3 regions of the Rhizobium sp. P28RR-XV genome follow, and region 3 is predicted to be linked to each of the others. Evidence: riboswitches for the same ligand, from Rfam matches in the RefSeq annotation. Region 3 holds a riboswitch; each other region holds the start of a gene.
What was found. Region 3 has a riboswitch for cobalamin ahead of cobU (bifunctional adenosylcobinamide kinase/adenosylcobinamide-phosphate guanylyltransferase). Riboswitches for the same ligand answer to the same signal wherever they lie in the genome.
Positions count from the first base shown of each region.

Region 1: linked by a shared signal. The riboswitch ahead of HGP12_RS20805 (SRPBCC family protein) and the one ahead of cobU (bifunctional adenosylcobinamide kinase/adenosylcobinamide-phosphate guanylyltransferase) in region 3 are both predicted to bind cobalamin.
Region 2: linked by a shared signal. The riboswitch ahead of HGP12_RS09195 (ABC transporter substrate-binding protein) and the one ahead of cobU (bifunctional adenosylcobinamide kinase/adenosylcobinamide-phosphate guanylyltransferase) in region 3 are both predicted to bind cobalamin.

Region 1 is NZ_JABAIG010000009.1:308,033-313,875, reverse strand. It holds gene HGP12_RS20820 (BA14K family protein) at 55-522, opposite strand; gene HGP12_RS20815 (glycoside hydrolase family 25 protein) at 829-1,779, shown strand; gene HGP12_RS20810 (hybrid-cluster NAD(P)-dependent oxidoreductase) at 1,880-2,968, opposite strand; gene HGP12_RS20805 (SRPBCC family protein) at 2,971-4,215, opposite strand; cobalamin riboswitch at 4,312-4,516, opposite strand; gene HGP12_RS20800 (DUF6656 family protein) at 4,866-5,483, shown strand; gene HGP12_RS20795 (L-threonylcarbamoyladenylate synthase) at 5,542-5,843, shown strand, end outside.
Region 2 is NZ_JABAIG010000003.1:494,800-500,642, reverse strand. It holds gene HGP12_RS09210 (LLM class flavin-dependent oxidoreductase) at 1-269, opposite strand, end outside; gene HGP12_RS09205 (ABC transporter ATP-binding protein) at 447-1,211, opposite strand; gene HGP12_RS09200 (FecCD family ABC transporter permease) at 1,208-2,245, opposite strand; gene HGP12_RS09195 (ABC transporter substrate-binding protein) at 2,248-3,264, opposite strand; cobalamin riboswitch at 3,428-3,684, opposite strand; gene HGP12_RS09190 (GGDEF domain-containing protein) at 3,766-4,860, opposite strand; gene HGP12_RS09185 (patatin-like phospholipase family protein) at 5,352-5,843, opposite strand, start outside.
Region 3 is NZ_JABAIG010000001.1:168,847-174,689, reverse strand. It holds gene cobN (cobaltochelatase subunit CobN) at 1-127, opposite strand, end outside; gene cobW (cobalamin biosynthesis protein CobW) at 137-1,186, opposite strand; gene cobU (bifunctional adenosylcobinamide kinase/adenosylcobinamide-phosphate guanylyltransferase) at 1,192-1,716, opposite strand; cobalamin riboswitch at 1,858-2,257, opposite strand; gene HGP12_RS00835 (chloride channel protein) at 2,438-4,234, shown strand; gene HGP12_RS00830 (cobyric acid synthase) at 4,256-5,710, opposite strand.

The sequences.
Region 1 (5,843 bases), on a different contig from region 3:
GATTGTTTTGCAATTCCGGACGGAAAACCGCTCAGCACTTTTCCTGGATTTGCTTTAGAAATACGGCGAGTAGCACTGGCGGCGCGGACCGTAGTTCGGCTGGAACGTGTTGTCGTAAGCACGGTAGGAGCGATAGCGCGACTCGCACCAATCAACGTGACGCGGATTGATGCCGACGCTCGGGGCCGGAGCCGGCGCATAGTAACGCGGCTGGCTGGCGATCGCGCCGCCGATAAGCGCGCCGGCGCCGAAGGCAGCCAGCGGGAACCAATAGCCGTCGTGATAGCGATAACCGTGACGGTAGCCTGAATAGCCGCGATAGCCTCCATACCAGCCACGACGATAGTAGCCGCCGTGACGCCATTGAACCTGTTCGACATTGCCGGGCGCCGCCTGGGTGGGCACGGTCTGACTGGCGATCGGTGCCATGGGCATCTGCATGGCGAAAGACGGTGTGAAGCTCGTCAGAGCGACGGCGGCCGTGACGGCGACGGTCGCGATTTTTGCACGGAAACCAAGCATTTTCATCTCCATTCCCTGGTTCGACTTGGTACTCAAGCCTATAGCGTTTCATGTCGGGAATGCTTCCCGAGCAAGGTTTCGCCGCCTGCTTCGTCGCATATCCGAGTAAACGACAAGAAACGCGGCAGCGCGTTATTTAGTTCCTCAAATCCCTACCAATTTAAGGAGTTATGCAGGGCTCCACGATGAATTTATAGTGATTGCATTCTTAACCCAAGATTAACCAGCAATCCTTACTATTATTTCATGAAGGGATACCGGAAGAGTAACCTCCTGATGTGCGGCTTGCTGACGATCCTGACCCTCATGGGGCCGGTCTCCAAGCCTTCGGCCGGCGAAAGCCAACCCTGGACCGATCCAAAAAATGTCCTCATCGTCGATGCTTACGAGCTGAACACCATCGACTGGAACGCGTTTCTGCAGGACAAACGGATCGCAGGCTTCATCTCCAAAGCCTCCGACGGATTGCCCGAAAGCTTCAGCTGCACCGGCGACCACGGCGGCGATACGGTGGCCCATTGCAGGACGATGTGGCGCAAATATGCTGTCAGCCGCGAGCTGTTCCAGACGCGGCGCATGCTGGCAAAGACGAATGGCCTATTATGGGGCGCCTATCATCTGGGGCGACCCGGCAATCCGATCGATCAAGCCAATCATTTTCTCGACTATGCCGATCCGCAGCCGGACGAGCTGATGGTGCTCGACATAGATGGCATGGACACGGCGCAATTCATGTCGCTGGAGGATGCCCAGATCTTCGTTGCCCACATCAAGGTCAGGACCGGGCGCTACCCCATTCTCTACATCAACCACAACACGGCGCGATACATCGCCGATCATCGGGACACCTATCCGCTGCTGTCGCGGCTCCCCTTGTGGTACGCGCGTTACAAGCCCGATGTGAAAGGCACTTTCCCGCTCGGCAACTGGGACAGCTATGCCATCTGGCAGTTCGCTTCTTCGGACAATTGCTCCGAAAAGAGCTGTCCCTATCGCGTGCCGGGCACGCTCACTGATATCGACGTCAATGTCGTGCCGATGACGCAAGTTCAGCTCGCGAAGGTCTGGCCGCAGGGCGATCTCCTGCCGGCCAAGCCGCTGCCCGCGCCCGATCTGATGATCGCACAGGCGCCGACATGCAACGGGCCGCGACAAACGCTGGTTTCGCTCATGGTCGACGTCGACCCAGTCGTCACGGCGTCAACGCCGCAATCGAAGCCGGTCGAGATCAACGAGCTGAACTACCAGGATTTTTAAAGCGCGCCGTAATCTTTCAGATTCGCCTTTCGCGCTTTGGGTCTTTGATTTTGCGCATGTCGTTACCGCAAAACCGCTGCGCAATTTTGCGCGACATGCTTTAGGCCTCGACCTGGACATCCGTCTTCGGACGGGAGCAGCAGGCGAGGATATAGCCCTCTTCGATCTCGTCATCGAGGATGCCGCCATTGTGGCTCATCTCGACTTCGCCCGAAAGCTTCATCACCCGGCATGTGCCGCAGAGCCCCGACTCACAGGCCGCGCCGATGCGAACGCCGGCGCCTCGCGCGGCCTGAAGCACGGTCTGCCCCGCCGCGCAAACGACATCCTTGCCGGCCATGGTGAAGCGGATCGTCGTTGCGGCCTCACCCGATGCATCGTCGGAAACCTCCGCAAGCGGCGTTGCCGCATTCGCCGGCTGGAAGCTCTCCTGATGGTAGCGCGACATGTCGAAGCCATGCGCCTCCAGCATGGAGCGCACGGCATCCATGAAGACTTCCGGGCCGCAGCAGAAGATGGTCCGATCCATGAAATCGGGCGCCAGCAGGCCGATCTTCGCCTTGTCGATGCGGCCCTTCAATCCGGACCAGAGATCGGTGCGGCCACAGCCCTCGACGATCAAGCCGAGATTGAGGTTCGGCATGAAACGGGCGAGATATTCGAGCTCGGACCGGAAGATGATGTCGGCCGGGCCGCGCGAGCAATTGACGAAGGTAATATCCGACAGCGGTGCGGTATCAGCCATGTAGCGCGTCATCGACATCATCGGCGTGATGCCGGAGCCGGCGGAGACGAACAGATATTTTTCGCCGGGATGACGGATATGGCTGAAATCGCCGAGCGGACCGAACGCCTTGATGCGCATGCCCGGCTTCAGGTTCTCGAACATCCAGCGGGTGCCGATGCTGTCCTTCTGTGCCTTCACCGTCACGGCGACCGAGAAGGGCCGCGATGGCGTCGACGACAGCGTATAGGTGCGCATGACCGGCTCCGGAGCCGTCGGCAGCTCCAGCGTCACGAACTGGCCCGGCAGATAGCGGAACCAGTTGTCCTTGTCGGACCGGAACGTGAAGGTCATCACGTCGGGCGCTTCGGGCGTTGCCGAGAGGCATTCGAGCAGATGCTGCCTGTCGCTCCAGGGCTGCATCTGGTCGAGGTGGCGGTGCGGAAGGGAGACGGTCATATTCATGCTCAGGCAACCGCCGACAGCTTGGCCTGGTCGCCTTGCAGCCGGTTGATCATGAACGTCGTGTACCATTCGACGAACTGCATGACGCCGCCTTCATGGATTTCCGAATAGGGGCCGGGCTCATAGGCCGGCGAGCGGATACCAAAGGCATTCTCCTCGACGATGCGGCGGTCCTGATCGTTGGTTTCGGTCCAGACGTGCGTCAGCTCCTCGAGATTGTAGTCGACGCCCTCGACGGCATCCTTGTGGACGAGCCACTTCGTGGTGACGGCGGTTTCGTCGGCGCTGATCGGCAGGACGCGGAAGGAAATCGCATGGTCGCCGAGGATGTGGTTCCACGTCGTCGGGTAATGGAACAGCAGCATCGTGCCGATGCCGTTGATCGTCACATCCGGCGAAAGCGGCCGCCTGACGGCGTTCTGGCCGGACATGGTGTAGCTCTCGGCCCCCTCGATCAGCGGCATGCGCGCGGCGCGGAACTGTCCATCCGGCGAGATCTTGAACTCGCTCGGCAGGCCGGCCGCTTCGCAGCGCTGCCAGTGTTCGGTGATGACGGGGTCGTTCATCGCGCCCTGCACGCCGGTCACGGTCGGCGCTTCCGGGAAAGTGCGGCAAAGTTCGGGATGATTGGCCGCGCAATGGTAGCATTCGCGGTTGTTTTCCCAGACGAGCTTCCAGTTCCCCTTCTCAATGATGGTGCTCTGGAAGGCAACCTTGGCTTCGCTGATGCGATGCGGTGCCATGTAAGGTTCGATCGCGGCGCGAACCGGCTTGAAATCCGGCGCGTTCTGCGCGAGGCAAATGAAGATGTAGCCGCCGACGCTTTCGCAATGAACCGGCTTCAGCGAATGCTGGCTCTTGTCGAAATCCTCGGCCATCTGGCGGGCAAAGAGCAGAGAGCCGTCGAGCTCGTAGGTCCACTGATGATAGGGGCAGACAAGCTTTGCCGAGGAGCCGCGCTCGGTCGTGCAGACGCGCGAGCCACGATGGCGACAGCTATTGTGAAAGGCGCGGATGACCTGATCGCGGCCGCGGACGATCACGACTGGATAGTCGCCGATCTGGACGGTGAAATAATTGCCCGCGCGCGGCACTTCGCAATCATGGCCGATAAACAGCCAGTCGCGATAGTAGATCGTCTCCATATCGAGCTTGAAGTAGTCCGGATCGGTATAGAACGGTTGCTCCAGGCTCAAACCTGTCCGGTGGTTCTTCAATTGCCGCAGAACTTTGCTGCCAATATCCATTTGCCTATCCTTCGCAGTACCAGGAAACGGGCGCAGGACATGCGTGGCTGGTTGAAGACAGCCCAAAGCAATGCCCCGACCGCCCGCCGCGGTCAGTAAACCATATGTGCCCAAGGCTGGTTTCCGGGCTCTGGAGCGGCCCTGTTTCCAGGGCCCCATGGCACCTTCCCAGGTCGATCGACCCAGTGGCTTTATTCGCCATGCCTTACTCCACTACCGTTGCGGGGGCAGCGCCGGATTTTGACCGGCTTCCCAATTCTCCGTCTCCCTAGCAGACGGCACCTTGAGATTGATTTCATCATATCCCTCGGCCCGATCGGCCGCTGTGCTGCAATGCGACATCGGCTTCGAAATTGACGACAGACGGAACCGGACGATGGGACGGTTGCCTGTCGTTACAATATGGAGAGACAATTCAATCTCTTAGGCGCTTGCATGGGAGATGGCCCGCGCATCGCATGCGCATTCCGCCAATGGCGCTTTATCTTGATTGCGACAGATCCGCGAACGGCTGATAATCAGGGGAATGATTGGGCGGCGGAGAGCGACGGCAGAGCCGCCATCGAGAGCCGTCGCTCCGGCGCGATTAAGCTCGGCTCAAGCTCCATGATCCATCATGACGCCCAGAGAGTTTTATAGCGAGATCCGGCATGGCCAAACTCAGATATTTCGACGCTGGGAAGCCCGCCGAGCCCGAACCGGCGCCAGCGGTATCGACGACGGGGTACAGCGAATTCCTGCGTACCGGCCGCATCAACCGCAACAGGCCGCATTGGCTGGCGGAAGAGCGGGAATACCTCAGCCATGAGCAGGTGGCCGAGCGCACGGCGCTGAAGCTGCGGGACGCCGGTGAAAAGACCCATGACCGGCTCAACAATTTCCACAAGTCCATCCGCTTTCCGAAACTCATTTTTCATCACACGCTGAAGGACACGCCGCATCTCGGCTATTGTCACGTTACCGCCGCGCGGACCCAGTTCGCACGATATGAGGAAGTGAACTGGGCCTTCTATATCGCCAACTTCTTTGCCCGAATCGGCCAGGAAGAAAACTTCTTCGAAGACATCAGCCTGAAATATTCGCGGATGTATTTCGCCGTTGCCATCCATCCGGACAGGCAAGCGGAAGATAAGAAGCTGACGATCAATCGCGACATTCGCGGCAACGGCGTGCTGTTCCACACTCACGATCCGCAGATCGCCATCCGCAATGTTCTCCTGCTCGGCGCGCGCAACGAGCAGCTTCGCGACATCATTCGCCAGCTTTGACGATTGATCCGAAAACTCGAAGAGCATAAGAACGGCCTGAACTGCAAGTAGGCAGGCCATGGCACGACACATAGATATTCTCGAACATCCGCAAACGGCGATAGAGGTTGCGACGGTAACGCTTGCCGAAGGGCTGCCGATCGGTCTGCCGACGGAGACGGTCTACGGTCTCGCCGCCGATGCCACCAATCCCACAGCCATTACCCGGATCTACGAGACGAAGGGGCGGCCGCGCTTCAACCCGCTGATCTGCCATATGAGCGATCTCGCCATGGCGGAACGCTACGCGGTCTTCGATCTCGTCTCGCGCAAGCTGGCGGAGGCCTTCTGGCCCGGCCCGCTGACGCTGGTTCTGCCGCT
Region 2 (5,843 bases), on a different contig from region 3:
GTGACGGAGGCAAGGCCCGCCGCCCAGGTGAAGGTCTCGAAGGACCATTCACGCACCCGATTTTTGCCGCCGAAACCCTTCCAGCGGGCGATCGGAAGGAAGAAATCCAGCCCGCCGCGATCGGCGATCTGCACGGCGTTCAGATTGTCTTTCCAGCGAGCCTGCCAGCGCTCCGGCACGTCGGTGATGGCAAGGCCCCCATCGGCATTGGCGGAAAAGACACCGAGTTTCAGCTTGCTGGGACCTTTCAGCGGATGCGGCTTGATCATGCTGTTCCTCTTTTATGGGTCTTCTGCGGGCGGAACGTATCGCCTCCACCCGTTCCCCTTGGGCCGCTACTGTCGATCCATCGATCGGAAAAAACAAGTTTAAACCTAAACTATTTTTGCGCACGGATCGAAACGGCTCGACGCGAGCGAAAGATCAATGGTTCCGCTTAAACGAGGTCAACCCGTCATATATTGGATGTTGCAGCGGCCATGGACCAGGGATTTCTGGACATGCGCGCGCACGCCGAAAACCCGTTCGATCAATTCCGGCGTCAGCACCTCATCCGGTGCACCGGCTGCGACGACCTCGCCATTTTGGAGTACCGCCAGACTGTCGCAGAACATGGCCGCCAGATTGAGATCATGCAGCGCGACGATCGACGTCACATCAAGCCTGGAGACGAGGCCGAGAATGTCGAGCTGATGCTGGATATCAAGGTGATTTGTGGGCTCGTCGAGCAGCAGTTCGCTCGGGGTCTGCGCAAGGGCTCTCGCGATATGGACACGCTGACGTTCGCCGCCGGAGAGTGTCTGCCATAGTTGCCCGGCGCGGCCTTGCATGCCGACGCGGACGAGCGCATCGGAAACCGCCGCATCGTCGTGAGCGCTCCAGGATGACAGGGGCCCCCGATGCGGCGTACGGCCGAGGCGAACGACGTCCATCACGGTGACCTGGGTATCGGTCGTCGCCTGCTGTTCGACGAGCGCGATACGGCGGGCGATGTCGCCGCGCGAAATCGAGGCGATATCGCTACCGCCGAGCCGGATGACCCCGCTCTTGACCTTCCTCAACCGGCAGATCAGCCGCAGGAGACTGGATTTGCCCGAGCCGTTCGGCCCGAGAAGGCCGAGAACCTTGCCCTTTTCCACCGCCAGGCTGATGCCGTTGACGATCAAGGTATTGCCGGCCGCGAAGGTCACCGTGTCCACAGCGATGCTCATGCCGTCCTCCGGGCGCGATAGAGAATGATGGCGAAGGCGGGAGCCCCGAACAGGGCGGTGACCACGCCGATCGGCAGGATCTGCTGGGGAATGATGACCCTGGAGATGATATCGGCGCCGACCATGAAAATGGCGCCGGCAAGGGCTGCCGCCGGCAGCAGCCGGTCATGGCTTGGCCCTACGACGAAACGGGCGGCATGCGGGATGACGAGCCCGACGAAGCCGATCGAGCCGACGATGCTGACGACGGCGGCCGTCATGAAGGCCGTAACGCCAAGCAGGACGATCTGCGCGCGTCGCACCGCGATCCCCAAAGAGGCGGCCGCATCCGTGCCGAAGATGAAGGCATCGAGCACGCGGACATGCGCCATGCAGACGGCAAAGCCGAGAATGGCGACCGGCCCCGAAAGATAGACGTCCGGCCAGCGCACGCCGCTCAGCGAACCGAGCAGCCAGAACATCACGCCCCTCGCCTGCTCGGCATTGGCCGACGTGGTGACGATATAGGAGGTCAGCGCGTTGAAAAGCTGCGAGCCGGCAACACCGCACAGGATGATCCGCTCGCTCGTGCCGCCGACACCCGTCGCGAGCAGGCCGACGAACAGGAAAGCAACGATCGCACCCAGGAACGCTCCGCCGGAAAGCCCGAGAACGCCGTAGCCGAGCCCGAGGATCATGATACAGACCGCACCGGTCGAGGCACCCGCCGAAATGCCGAGCACATAGGGTTCGGCAAGCGGATTGCGCAACAGGGCCTGCAGGATCACGCCGCTCAATGCCAGGGAGGCGCCAGCGCTGGCGGCGACGAGCGCCCGGCTCAGGCGATAGTCCCAGACGATGCCCTGGTGAATCCGGCTCAGTTCGAAGCTCGTTCCGAACAGCCGGTTCGATACCGCCTTTGCGGTTGTCGACAACGGGATGGAAATCTCGCCGATCGACACCGCAAGGCTGATCATGAAGGCCAGAATCACGATGGCAGCCAGGGCAAGCGCCGGCAGCATCCACCATGGCCGTCGTTCTGCAGCAAGACGCATCTTCACCGCGCCAGGCCGAAGGACTTAATGCCCTTGGCCAGGATTTCGATGCCGTCGATGGTCCGAACGGTCGGGTTCATCGACTGGGCATCCATCAGAACGAAATGCTTGTTCTTGACGGCATCGAGCTGGCTGGTGACCGGATCCTTCTCGAGGAAATCGACCTTGACCTTCGGATCGTCGGCGGCATAGCGGCGGCGATCCATGGTGGCGATGACGATCACGGCCGGATTGGCCTGCATAATCGTCTCCCATCCGACCAGCGGCCATTCTTCCTCGGTCGTCACGACATTCCTGGCGCCGAGCGTCTTCAGGATATAGGCCGGCGCGCTGTTCTTGCCCGCGATGAAGGCGTCGCCATTGACTTCCTTGCTGGAGAACCAGAACACGATGGGAAGATCCTTGGTCCCTGCGCCTGAAATCGAGGCGACCGCATCCACTTCGCGCTTCTTCAGGTCTGCGATCAAGGCATCGCCGCGATCCTTAACGTCGAAGATGTCCGCGAGTTCATCGATCTCCTGATAGATCAGGTCCATCGTGAACAGTTCCTTGCGCACGCCGTCGCCGCCATCGGCATTGACCTTGGCGACGCAATCGGTCGGCGCGATATAGGTATTGATGCTCAGTTCGGAAAACTGCTCGCGCTTGCCGACGGAGCCCTGCGGACCGAAATGCCACTCGAATTCGGCCATGACCAGATCCGGCTCCTTGCCGACGACCGACTCAAAGCTCGGATCATTATCGGCAAGCCGCGGGATCTTGCCGTTGGCTTCGGCATATTGCGGCAGAACAGGGCCGACCCAGACGGCCGTTCCGGCGATCTTGTCGGCAAGGCCGAGCGAGAAGAGGATCTCGGTCATGCCCTGCCCGATCGAGACGATCCTGGCCGGGGCCTTCTGGAAGGTGACCTTCTGGCCACAATTATCGATGGTGAGGGGATATTGTGTCGCGGCAAAACCGGAAGCGGCAAACCCGCTCAGGCCGAGTGCAAATGTAATGGTCGTCAAAAAATGGCGCATGAACGATCTCGATAGGAGGGAAACTGGGCGGTATCAGCGCGATCGCGCTCAAAAAGACCGCCGCCGGTTGCGAGGATCCCAATCAAGACCGATAGATGTCTGAAAGTGTCGAAGGCTCAGGTCAATCATTCTCTCTGTCCCTTCCGGGCATCCCCGCCCGGCTGATTGGATCGTGATCGACGGCAGGTCTCCTGGCTCGCGGATATCTGACGATCATCTGCCTTCCCGCAAGCATGCTTGCAGTGGCATGGCTCAATGCCCTCGGAGGGAACCAGCAGGTTGGTCACTCCGGGATGATCGGCAATCCGCTTACAGTTGCGGGGGCAGCCACGGTCTAGGTCCCTTTTGGGTCGTCCTCACCGTGTTCCCTATTAATCCCCTCGGAGTCTTCCTTGGGGAACCGTCGCGTCCAGTTATGCTGGATGGCCCCTTCCCGTCAAGGACGCATGGATGCGATAAAGTAAGTGAGCGCAATCCCACAGCCCGCATCCATATAGCTGGCTAAGCGGCCTCGGCCAATTCCACGCGATTTCGCCCGCCGGCCTTGGCGCGATAAAGCGCCTTGTCTGCAGCCTCCAGCACATGCTTGAAGTCGGCCGTCGGCTCGTGGGAGCAGGCAATACCGATGCTGACCGTGACGCGGATGCTCTCCTGCTCGAACATCAGGATTGTCGCCTCGATATCCTTGCGGATTTTCTCCGCAACGGCGGTGGCGGCCTTAACATCGGTGTTCGGCAGCAGAACGACGATCTCTTCGCCGCCATAGCGCGCAGCAATGTCGGTCCTTCGGACAGTCTGCCGGATCACGTCCGCGACCCGCGCCAGGACCGTATCGCCGAAGGAATGACCCCAGCTGTCGTTGATCTTCTTGAAGTGATCGATATCGAGCATGATGATCGAAAACGGGACGCGCCTGATGCCGGCCTCCTTGCTGCAACGGTCGCCTTCCCGCTGCAGGACACGGCGATTGGGCAGCTTCGTCAGCGGATCGAGGCTTGCCTCGCTCTCGAGCGCGCGCTGGATGCCGATGCGATATTGCTCCCGCTCCAGCAGGTCCGAGAGAAGAAAGACACCGACTATATTGACGATCGTGACCGGAAGCGTTGCCGAGAGGAGAAGCTCGCGCGCGACCGCCCACGGCAGAAAGACGAGAACCACGAGCGATGTGCAGGTCGCCAGACCGAACAGCGCCGATCGCCTCCACCCCGTGCCGATCCACTGCCGCGGCAGGAGGCTGAGGACATAGCCCGCAAGCGCGACGATCAGGATCCCGGCAACGCCGCCGACGGCACCCATGCCGCCGACCAAGAAACGGAACAGGCCCATCATAACAGCCGCGACAATGGTCCCCAGGGGGCCGCCATAGACCGGCGTCAGGACGAGCAGGATCGAGCGGCCGTCCTGGATGACGCCCGGCATCCACTGGATCGGATCAGCCATCGACAGGATGCCGACCACGCCGAACAGCAATCCGACCGCAACCGATTTCAAAACGCCGCGATCGACGATCCGGATGACCCAGGAATAGGCGTAGACGATGATGGCCACCTGCCCCAGGACGCGTACCAGCGAAGGCAAATGCATTTCAATTCCCATGGCTATCCCCAATCTGCCCGAGGAGCCCCATCAATGGTACGCACCGGCCATAGTCTAAGTCAGCGCAGGATACCACGCGATCTCTATAAAATGGTTTACCGAGTCTCTCGCTCCCTGAGCGCGACGGGACGTCGCTGGAGGCGGGACAGGGGATCGAGTGCGGACCGGGGATGATGATCATTATCGTAATTGAACTTCGAAATTGATGCGTAGCGATGCCGTGGTGTCGGATACCGCAATCCGAGGAATTGCGCACTCAGGATCTTCGGGAGGTTATAAAATATCGAGGGAGCCTGTGGATCGCTCCTGCACGGAGCATGAATAATGGGCGCTATCTGGCGCGCCGTGCGGAGTGGTCAAGTGCGGTCGGGCAATTTCCCGCTTTGCGCCGTGACGATCGATGCAAAGACAGTGGTTTCAGGCTCGACCTTCCGCACACGACCCTTGAGCAGTTCAGCTCTTCCTGGGCTTGCTCGAATGCCGATCACCCGTCATGCCAATGGTCTTTTCGGGAAGGGCCAGGCCGGAGCCATCTGTCGCAGTGACCCATGATAGTTTGCGCGAACGCTTCGATCGCAGATCGCATATCCCCAATTCACCAGCTTCTCCGATACGTCGTCGCCGAGAGCGCTCAGCCGGGTCGGTGCGCTGGAGAGAGCCGCAACCTTCTTCGGTGAGCATGGCAGTGCCCCTTCCGGCGCGAGTTTGGAGGGGTCGGTGTCGATACCCCAATAGGAGCCGAAACGGCCGTATCCTTGGGCGACGACCAGCGATGCTTCATCGCTCAGTGCCCCGGCCGCCTTGAAGCGGCCGATGAGATCGCGGCGGCGCAGCGCTCTTACCTGGTTGTCGGTGACATCCAGAATCCGGCGCAGCTGACTGACCCAATTGCGGCAAAGGCCGGAATTTCGAGCAAAGGGCGCGCCGCCATCGCTGACGAAAAGAGTTGCGAAGCGCTTTACCAGCGGCTCGATCCCATGATT
Region 3 (5,843 bases):
CTGCGGCAATCGCCGCAAGCTCGGTGTCGGCGGCCGACAGAAAGAGAATGTCAGCCGGCGATTGGCCGAGGTCGATCGCCTCTTCGCCGTCGCTGATCGTTCCCTTCTGAGCTAGGAGGAGATGCATGGACTTGCCTTAGACCAACGCTTCGATCGCCTTGCGTACGATCGTCTCGTCCATCTCGTGCAGGCCGATCACCACAAGTCTGGTCGCACGCGCTTCACCCGGTGTCCATGCACGGTCGAAATAAGTGTCGATGCGGCTGCCGACAGCCTGCACCTGCAGGCGCATGGGCTTGCCCGGAACGTCGCCGAAGCCCTTGAGGCGCAGCACGTCATGTTCCGCGATCACGCCCTTCAGCGCATCGATGAAGGCGGCCGGATCGGCAATCGGGCCGAGCTCGACGACGAAGCTGTCGAACTCGTCATGATCGTGCGGCGTGCCGTCCTCATGCTCCAGCTCGTGATGCGATTTGCGGTTGACGATATCGTCTTCGGTGCCGATGCCGAGGCCGAGCAGGATGGCGGCCGGCACATCGCCGTTCTTGGCTTCGATGATCGTCGGCTTGCGGGCGGTGCGCGAAGCAACCTCGGCGCGCACCCGGCCAAGACCAGCGACATCGATGAGATCGGTCTTGTTCAGCACGATCAGATCGGCGCAGGTCAACTGATCCTCGAACAGTTCCTCGATCGGGCTCTCGTGGTCGAGCGAGTCGTCCTCGACGCGGGCGGCTTCGACAGCATCGTGATCGTCGGCAAAGCGGCCAGCGGCAACGGCGGCGCTATCGACCACCGTGATGACGCCGTCGACGGTGACGTGGGTGCGGATATCGGGCCAGTTGAAGGCGGCGACCAGCGGCTGCGGCAGGGCAAGGCCCGACGTCTCGATAACGATGTGATCCGGGCGCGCATCGCGCTCCAAGAGCTTCGTCATCGTGGGGATGAAGTCGTCGGCGACGGTGCAGCAGATGCAGCCGTTGGTCAGCTCGATGATATCGTCTTCGGTGCAGTTCTCCGCGCCGCAGCCCTTGAGCACGTCGCCATCGACGCCGAGATCGCCGAATTCGTTGATGATCAGCGCGATCTTCTTGCCGCCGGCATTCTGCAGGAGGTTGCGGATCATCGTCGTCTTGCCGGCCCCGAGAAAGCCGGTGATGACGGTGGCGGGAATCTTTTCCTGGTTCATATGGATCAGCCCTTCATTTTCAGCGGCAAGCCCGCTGCGATAAAATAAACTTCGGCACTTGCCGCCGCGACCATCTGGTGCAGGCGGCCGGCATGATCGCGAAATTCGCGAGCCATGCGATTTTCAGGCACGATTCCAAGGCCGACCTCGTTGGATACGAGAACGAGCCGCGATCGCGCCTTCGGCAGGAATTCCGTAAGAGCGGTGAACTCCGCCGTCATATCACGCTCCGCCATCATCAGATTGGTCACCCAAAGCGTCAGGCAGTCGACAAGCACCGCGCGCCCTTCGGCGTCGATTGCGGCGAGCCGCGCAACGAGATCGATCGGCTCCTCATGCGTCTGCCATAGATCGCCGCGGTCGGCACGATGCTGGGCGATGCGCTCGCGCATCTCATTATCCCACGCCTGCCCCGTCGCCACATAGTGACGCTCAAGACCGGTATCCAAAACCAGAGATTCGGCGAATCGGGATTTACCGGAACGCGCGCCCCCAAGGACGAAGACAGCTCGGGAGGCCGAAGAGGACATGCGTTATTCCTGCTCCCGCAAAACAGCGAGGCTCGACATCATGAAGCCGATACCGGAAAGCAGGCGTCTACACGCCGAAAACTCGTCTTGTGCCATGACAACCTCCGTGCTGGCAGCGGAACTGGCGTTCCTGGAATGGGCTCTGCGCCCGGCACGCATGGCAGGTCTCCTGGCTCGCGGATAAGGCGCCGCGACGGGGGCGGACCGAAATCGGTCGCCCCCGATCGTGCGCCAGCGGGTCTTCCTCGCCTTCCCGGCAATGCATCATGAAAAGGCGGACGATTCGTAGAATTGGAGGCGTCCAGCCCCGGTTGATCATGATGCCACACCAGTGGCTTTTCCGGCTTTACGCTGCCCCGCCTCGTTCGCCCCATGCGAACCATCGACGGAATATACCCCAAACCGAACGAAAGACCCTGACCGCTCTACAGTCGCGGGGTCGGCTGTGATGAGAACGCCCGGATTGGGTCCGTCCCTTCACATTCCCTTTTCATCCCATGCGACAGATCGCCGCTCGGGAACCATACGTTATGCCGGCAATGATTAGGCTTTCACCGAGTTCAAGTCAATGAAGGGCATGGATGCGACGCCCAGCGTCCCGATTGCGAAATCGACCCGATATTCCCGCAAAATCAGCGGCTTTTTTGCCGCATTTCTTTGATGTTAGAAGTCTATAGAGGGTAAGCTCTCATATTCGAATAAAACATATCGTTCGTTTCCCATGTTGCAGAAATTCCAACCACGCCGCCTCGGCGTCTTCTCGGCCCTATTCGATCTCGGTCGGTTCAGGGCATTGCTGCGCCGTGGCGAATCGGGACTTGTTTTCGCCGGCGCGCTGGTGGGAATAGTCTCCGGCTGCGCCGTGACGGCGATGAGCTTCGTCTCGCGCAAGCTTCACAGCCTCATCTACGGCATCACCGACTATGAGCGCCTGAGTTCGGCGGCGGTGGCGATTCCCGACAAATCGGTGCTGTTCATCGCGCCGATCGCCGGCGGCATCATCCTCGGTATCCTGCTCTATATATTGTCGCGCACACGCAAGAAGCCGATGGTCGACCCGATCGAAGCCAATGCGCTGCACGGCGGCCGGATGTCGCTCACCGATAGTATCCTCGTCGCCGTACAGAACCTGATCTCGAATGGATTCGGTGCCTCCGTCGGGCTCGAGGCCGGTTACACCCAGCTTGCGGCCGGCATCGCCTCCAAATTCGGCTACAAGATGCAGATGCGCCGCGCGGACCTGCGCATGCTCGTCGGCTGCGGCGCCGCCGGCGCCATTGCCGCCGCCTTCAATGCGCCGCTCACCGGCGCCTTTTACGCCTTCGAGCTGATCATCGGCACCTACTCCATCCTGACGCTGACGCCTGTCGTCGTCTCGGCATTGATATCGACGATGATCGCGAGGCTGCTCGCCGGCGATGACTTCGCCATCGATATCGGCCATATCGGCTCGATCGCCCCCGCCGACTATCTGCCGGCAGTTTTGCTCGGCGCCTTCTGCGCCGGTGTCGGCATCCTGATCATGCAGGGCGTCGCCTGGACCGAGGAGCTCGCGCGCAAGAGTTCCATCGCGCCGTCCTTCCGCCCAGCGCTCGGAGGCCTTGTCGTCGGCACACTGGCACTGATCTCCCCGCAGGTTTTGTCGGCGGGGCACGGCGCCCTGCATCTCAACCTGTCGACGGATGTGACTATCGGGGCGTTGGTCGGGCTGTTCCTCCTCAAATCGCTGGCCTCCGCAGTCTCGATCGGCTCCGGCTTCAGAGGCGGTCTTTTCTTCGCATCTCTGTTCATGGGTGCTCTTCTCGGCAAAATCTTCGCCTATTGCGCCCCCTATTTCGATCACAACACGCTGACGCCGGCCGTCTACGCCGTGGTCGGCATGAGTTCGCTGGCCGTCGCGATCATCGGCGGCCCGCTGACGATGACGTTCCTGGCGCTGGAGATTACCGGCGACTTCCCGATCACCGCCCTGGTGCTGGCCGCCGTCATCACATCGTCGCTCGTGGTCCGCACCACCTTCGGCTACTCCTTCGCCACATGGCGCTTCCACCTGCGCGGCGAGAGCATCCGCAGCGCCCACGACGTCGGCTGGATCCGCAATCTCACGGTCGCCCGCATGATGCGCCCCGACGTGCATACGGGAAGCATCGACATGAGCATCGAGGAGTTCCGCAAGAACTTTCCGATCGGCTCGGCCCAGCGCGTCATCCTGATCGACAAGAACAATAAATATTCGGGAATGGTCTTCGTGCCCGACGTCTATGCGAGCCCGGTCGAGAAGGACGACGAGGAACACGGGCTTTCCGATTTCATCCAGCTGCGCAACGAATTCCTGCAGCCGCAGATGAACGCCAAGCAAGCGGCCGCCATGTTCGACCAGACCAAGAGTGAAGCGCTCGTCGTCGTCAACGATCTGATCGAACGCAGGGTGATCGGTCTGCTGACCGAAAGCTATACGCTGCGGCGCTACAGCGAGGAACTCGACCGCCGCCGCCGGGAAGTCTCGGGTGAACTCTAAAGCAAGTCGCTGACCGGGGTTTTATCGAACCAGGCTATCGAGCCAGGCAGGGTCGAGCACACTCTCCAATTCCCCGGCAATGTCGTCCAGCGCCGCATCGACGCCGGCGCGATAGTCCGTGCGCTCGCCGGCAAGGCCAAAGCTTGCAAGCAGCTTTGCCCGATAGGCATCGCTGCCGAAGAGGCCGTGCAGATAGGTGCCCATGACGCGACCATCAGGCGATATCGCCCCATCGGGCCGACCGTCGATGACAGCCGAAGGCCGCTCGCAGTCGGCGCCGCGCGTCACGCCAAGATGGATTTCGTAGCCCGACAGCGGCACGTCATATTCCCTGGAGACCGCAGTGCTGTTGCGCACCGTCTTTTCCGGCGCCATTTCAGTCTCGATCTCAAGTAGGCCCAGTCCCGGCGTCTCGTTGACCGACCCCTCGATGCCGAGCGGATCATAGACCGTACGGCCGAGCATCTGGTAGCCGCCGCAAATGCCGATGACGCGGCCGCCGCGGCGCACGTGCGCGGCAATATCGCGGTCCCATCCCTGCTCGCGCAGATCGAGGAGGTCACCGATCGTGGACTTGGAGCCCGGCAGCACCACAAGGCCCGCATCATCTGGCAAGTGCTCGCCCGCGCGGACAAAGACGAGATCGACGTCGGGCTCGGCCCGCAGCGGATCGAGATCGTCGAAATTGGCGATGCGCGACAGCACGGGCACGGCGACCTTCAGTGCGCCGGAGGAGCCGCGCGCAAGCCGCTCCAAAACGACGGAATCCTCGGCCGGCAAGCGCGCCGCCGCTTTCAGCCACGGCACCACGCCGTGGCATTGCCAGCCCGTGAAGCCGCCAATGGCCTCTATGCCTTCTCCGAAGAGCGAGACATCGCCGCGAAACTTATTGATGATGTAGCCGCGGATCATCCGCCGGTCTTCTTCCGGCAGAATATGGTAGGTGCCGACCAGCGACGCGATCACGCCGCCGCGGTCTATGTCACCGACCAGTACGACGGGAACGTTGGCGCGCGTCGCAAAGCCCATATTGGCAATATCGCCCCGCCGCAGATTGATCTCGGCTGGAGAACCAGCCCCCTCGACGATGACGAGATCGGTTCCCGCACGCATCACGGCGAAGCTCTCAAGCACCGCGCCGAGCAATTGCGGCTTCAGTGCCTGATAGTCCCTCCCCTTGGCATGACCCCAAACCTTGCCCTGCACGATGATCTGGCTGCCCGTCTCCGATTGCGGCTTCAGCAGGACCGGATTCATATGCACGGATGATGGCACGCGCGCCGCCAGCGACTGCAGCCATTGAGCGCGGCCGATCTCGCCGCCATCCTCGGCAACGGCGGCATTGTTGGACATGTTCTGCGGCTTGAACGGACGGACCCTCACGCCCCTGTTGGCGAACAGCCGGCATAGCCCCGCGACCAATACCGTTTTTCCGACATCGGAGCCGGTCCCCTGCAGCATGATCGCCTTCGTCATTCCCCACCACCTCGATATGCTGCAGCCACTGAAAACGTGGAGTTTTGCCTTGATTTCGCCGCTATCTTCAACAGCCGGAAACAATGGTCACGATACAAAAATGCATCACTAAAAAATATGCTCTGTTTGCGAC